2 regions of the Paenibacillus sp. FSL K6-2862 genome follow, and region 2 is predicted to be linked to the other one. Evidence: riboswitches for the same ligand, from Rfam matches in the RefSeq annotation. Region 2 holds a riboswitch; the other holds the start of a gene.

Region 1 (2,463 bases), 2.9 Mb from region 2:
CATAACGATACTCTTTAAATTTTCATCATTTAAAATTAAAATATTGCATCATTCGACAACATTTGCGAAATGGGGAGGCTATCTCACAATGAAACATATTTTGTTTGTATGTACAGGGAATACGTGCCGCAGCCCCATGGCGGAGGGGCTTTTGCGCAAGCTGGCAGCGGAACGGGGCATTCAGGTAGAGGTTCGTTCTGCAGGTGTGGCGGCAGCATCGGGAATGCCGATTTCCCGTCATGCCGAAGCTGTATTAAGAGATCATCAGGCGGAAGGGCCTGGTCATTCCACACAGCTTAACGCGAGCCTGATTGGCTGGGCAGATTTGGTCCTTACGTTAACGCGAAGCCATAAACAGCATGTCCTGCAGGTTTTTCCGGATTCGGTACACAAGACGTACACGCTGAAAGAGTATGTAGAGAATGATAATCAGGTCCTGAATGATCTTCAGGAACTGGACAGCCTGTTCGCCACACTGGAGTTGAAGCGTGCACTCGGTCAGGAGATTCTGGCATCAGAGCGTGAGCGCGTGATCGAGATCCGGCAGCGTATTCCAAGCTTTGATATATCTGACCCGTTTGGCGGCAGTCGTGATGATTATAATATCGCCGCTGCGGAGATCAGAACTGCGCTGGATCGTCTCCTGGACAAGTTGGGATAAACCGGGATTGTGCAGGTCATAGTAATTAGGCAGTGAAGATTGAATTTTTAAATTAATTTGTTATGCAAAAACGGACATGTAATGTAAATTACCCGTTGATTTTAAGCGTGGGTTGTTTTATGATGAAGGGGAAAACAGGGATCCGGTGTAACTGGCGACGAAGTGGGCACAACCACAATGGAGCACCGGAACAAACGGCCGGTCGCCTGGGCAAAAGAGCAATTCTGCGATACCCGCAGACTGCTCTTTTTTTCGTCTTTCATCTGATTATTCGCTATAATAGTACCTGAAATGCCGTGCATGCATACAAGAGCGGGCAGCCGTGTGGGAGTCAGGCATGATTTTATCGGGAGGCGATAGGATGACTATTGAGTTAGATTCGGATCAACCCGGATTGCAGGAACAGACCGTAACCATTCTGCGTGAACTGGCACTTGCCGGAAAGCTTGGACCTGGACAGATCGTTGTGATCGGTACAAGCACAAGCGAGGTTGCAGGCCAAAAGATTGGTACGAGTGGTGCCGTTGATGTAGCACAGCAGCTTCTTGCAGGGATTCGCGAGGTGCAGCAGGAATTCGGCTTCGATCCTGTGTTTCAGTGCTGTGAACACTTGAATCGCGCATTGGTGATGGAACGTTCACTGCTCACACGTCTTGGTTTGACTGAAGTGGGCGCCGTACCGGTTCCCAAGGCAGGCGGTTCCATGGCATCCGCAGCATATCGTTCGCTGAGTGATCCTTGTCTGGCTGAACATGTGCAGGCTCATGCAGGAGTGGATATCGGGGAAACGATGATTGGCATGCACTTGCGGCATGTGGCGGTCCCCTTCCGTACAACGCTTCGCTACATCGGGGAAGCCCGTGTGACGACAGCCTTGACCCGTCCGAAGCTGATTGGCGGCGAACGTGCGGTGTATCAGATGGAAGAGCAACCAGATTCGACATTTTGCGACTAAATCTTCAACCTACTATAAAGCGAAACTGAAAGGTTACACTCCTAACTACGATTGCAGTACCATCTTCCGATCGCTGTTATCCCCAGATTTTTTGAATCCCCTTTTAAAGGGGAAATCCGGTGATAAAGGCGAACACTTCGTTTCTTTAGATTGGTCCTGCACTCTCCGTTTTCGTGTAAACATCAATTTTGCTTTATAACTTCACTAAATATACTGGGAGGAATTTAAACATGGAACAATTGCGTAAGAATGACCCTGCAGTACTTGAAGCGATGAATTTGGAACTGAAACGCCAACAGAACAACATTGAGCTGATTGCATCCGAGAACATCGTAAGTGAAGCGGTAATTGAGGCACTTGGATCTGTACTGACAAACAAGTACGCTGAAGGATACCCAGGCAAACGTTATTATGGTGGCTGCGAGCACGTGGATGTCGTGGAAGATATCGCACGTGACCGTGCGAAGGAACTGTTTGGAGCTGAGCACGTAAACGTACAGCCTCACTCCGGTGCACAAGCAAATATGGCAGTTTACCTTGCAGCATTGAAACCTGGTGACACGGTACTGGGTATGAATCTTGCCCATGGTGGACACCTGACTCACGGCAGCCCGGTGAATGCATCTGGTTTGCTCTACAACTTCGTGGCCTATGGCGTACAGGAAGATACATTCTTGATCGATTATGATGAAGTGCGTAAAGCAGCGTTCAAGCACCGTCCTCGTCTGATTGTAGCAGGCGCAAGTGCATACCCGCGTACCATTGATTTCGAAAAAATGGCTTCTATCGCCAATGATGTAGGCGCATTGTTCATGGTGGACATGGCCCACATTGCAGGACTGGTTGC
Region 2 (2,463 bases):
TTCCGTTAGCACTGGAGAAGATTCGATATGTCATCGGAGAGGCGTAACGTGGTTGGGGCGCATTCCACTGAGAGAGATAAACGATAAGGTACGTGCTCTGATTTCGAGTGCTTCGATTATTTCAACATTCGAGTATCCACTCTCACAGGCTCAATTGGATCCGTGGCTTTCAAGAACTCCCGAAACAGAAACGGCAGTTCAACATTCGTTTGGCGTAGATGACGGGACGGTACAGGAAGCTCTCGATGTACTAAAGAATGCATTACAGAGCGAAGATGAGGAACTTCGTATTCGTGCGGCGACGGCCATTTTACAATATGCCAAAAAATAAAAGAACATGAACAGTTAAGTAGTAACGAAAATTGAATTAGCAGACGTACGAACTTTCAATATACATTAGCCCTTACTTTTTTACACTAAGAAGCACGTAAAGCCCTCATGAAACGAGTGAGCTTTGCGTGCTTTCATACACATTATGATGTTTTTTCAGATTGCATGCAGGCTGATTTGATCGTGTGTTCGATCAGTGTAGCAATGGTTACGGGACCCACCCCGCCTGGTACGGGTGTAATGGCAGATGACGGAGTCAAGCAGGATGAATAGTCCACATCACCGATATTGCCTTTATTGTAGCCTGCATCAATGACAACTGCACCAGGTTTAATCCAGCTTCCTTTTACAAAACAGGCTTTGCCAACGGCAGCAATCACAATATCTCCCGATTTCACGATTTCTTCCAGATTGACGGTTTTGGAGTGACAAGTAGTTACCGTTGCATTTCGGTTAAGCAGCATGGCTGAAACGGGTTTACCCAGAATTGGACTTCTTCCTATGACCACAGCATGCTTGCCTTCGATGGGAATGTTATAGAAATCCAGAATACGGATAATCGCTTGTGGTGTGCAGGAAGGGAAAGCGGCGACTCCAAAGGCATTTAACGCAAACCCTAAAGTGGTAACGCCATCCACGTCTTTCTCTATGCTTATTGCATCAAAAGCGGCTCTTTCATCAATATGATGCGGTACCGGGTGCTGCAACAGAATGCCATGAACGGATACATCTTCATTTAATTTGGTTATTTCCTGAATCAATTGTTCCGTTGTGGTCTCCGCAGGCAAAACCACTTTAATCGAATGTACCCCTATTCGGGCACATGCATTGCCTTTCATTCGTACATACGTTTCTGATGAGGGATCATCACCAACCAAAATAGTAGCCAGACAAGGCGTGATTCCTTTCTCCTTCAACCCGGCAACCTTCGCAGTCATCTCTTTCTTCATGAAGTCTGCTACCGTTTGTCCATTCAACATTAGCTTCTCTGTACTCATGCTCATCATCGCCCTTTCCAAATAAAAAGAGGCAAGGAAATAAAACTTCCTTACCTCTGCCCAGGCGTACGGCTTGATTAGACATCATATGCTCCCTCACGGTTCACCGTGTTCGCCAGTTACATATGACCATATTACATTGATAGTACTTCATTTTGAAATGTACATCAATCCTTTTAACTTTTAGCTATACTTGGAACGGTGTGCAGATTGGTATATACTTTTTTGAGTTAAGAAGATTAAAAGGAGATTATAAGCAGTGTATATTAAAAAATGGCTAGGTGCTGTACTCATTATTCTTGCGACGATGCTGTTCGCAGGTTGTTCACTTGAATCGCTATCTGTAGATGAACCGAACCAGACTCGTGCTGTCTTGAACCAATTTGATGATGTTGCCAATTATCTTGCCGAGCATCAGGAACTTCCGGATAATTATATTACCAAGAAGGAGGCCAGAGCTTTAGGCTGGGAACCAAGTGAAGGAAATTTGCAAGATGTGGCCCCAGGCAAAAGTATCGGCGGTGATATTTTTCAGAATCGGGAAGGCCTGTTACCCAAGAAAAAGGGAAGAACGTGGTACGAGGCAGATATCAATTATTCCGGTGGAACCCGGGGGAGTGACCGAATCCTCTATTCCAGTGATGGCTTAATATACAAGACAACCGATCATTATCGCACGTTTGAACAAATCAAATGACCAAAGGTAGGATGGTATGAAGACAGTAATCATTGATGGAAATGATATTCATGGAAAAGAAGAGCTGCATGATATTCTTCAGGCGAAGCTGGGATTAGATGACTCTTACGGGCGGAATCTTGATGCGTTATGGGATGTCATTACAGGCTTCATTTCAATTCCGCTAACCATTCGATGGGTTAATTTTGAGGCCAGCAGGGCTGTGCTTGGAGAATATGCTGATCAGCTATTGGAGTTAATGCGTGACGCAGAAGAAGAGCTGGATCAGTTTCAATTGGATCTGAAAATGTAAAATCGAACGGGCAGTCCCCTGAGGACTGCTTTTTTTGTTGTGCAACATGTTCCATGAGATTTCCGTTAATGAGTTTAGGAATCCATAGGAGGTGAGGGTCATCCCCAGGAAGTTATTGTACTTCATTTATGTTCTGTCACTGGTTA

The links. Region 2 has a riboswitch for ZMP and ZTP ahead of MHB82_RS14205 (bifunctional 5,10-methylenetetrahydrofolate dehydrogenase/5,10-methenyltetrahydrofolate cyclohydrolase). Riboswitches for the same ligand answer to the same signal wherever they lie in the genome.
Region 1: it holds a riboswitch for ZMP and ZTP, as region 2 does, so the genes downstream of both, MHB82_RS27365 (TIGR01440 family protein) here and MHB82_RS14205 (bifunctional 5,10-methylenetetrahydrofolate dehydrogenase/5,10-methenyltetrahydrofolate cyclohydrolase) in region 2, are expected to answer to the same signal.

What each region holds. Positions count from the first base shown of each region.
Region 1 covers NZ_JBBOSN010000001.1:6,034,856-6,037,318, reverse strand. The annotation lists gene MHB82_RS27370 (low molecular weight protein arginine phosphatase) at 89-661, shown strand; ZMP/ZTP riboswitch at 799-880, shown strand; gene MHB82_RS27365 (TIGR01440 family protein) at 1,023-1,616, shown strand; gene glyA (serine hydroxymethyltransferase) at 1,847-2,463, shown strand, end outside.
Region 2 covers NZ_JBBOSN010000001.1:3,109,667-3,112,129, forward strand. The annotation lists gene MHB82_RS14200 (hypothetical protein) at 1-331, shown strand, start outside; gene MHB82_RS14205 (bifunctional 5,10-methylenetetrahydrofolate dehydrogenase/5,10-methenyltetrahydrofolate cyclohydrolase) at 474-1,328, opposite strand; ZMP/ZTP riboswitch at 1,380-1,461, opposite strand; gene MHB82_RS14210 (ribonuclease domain-containing protein) at 1,636-2,025, shown strand; gene MHB82_RS14215 (barstar family protein) at 2,042-2,317, shown strand.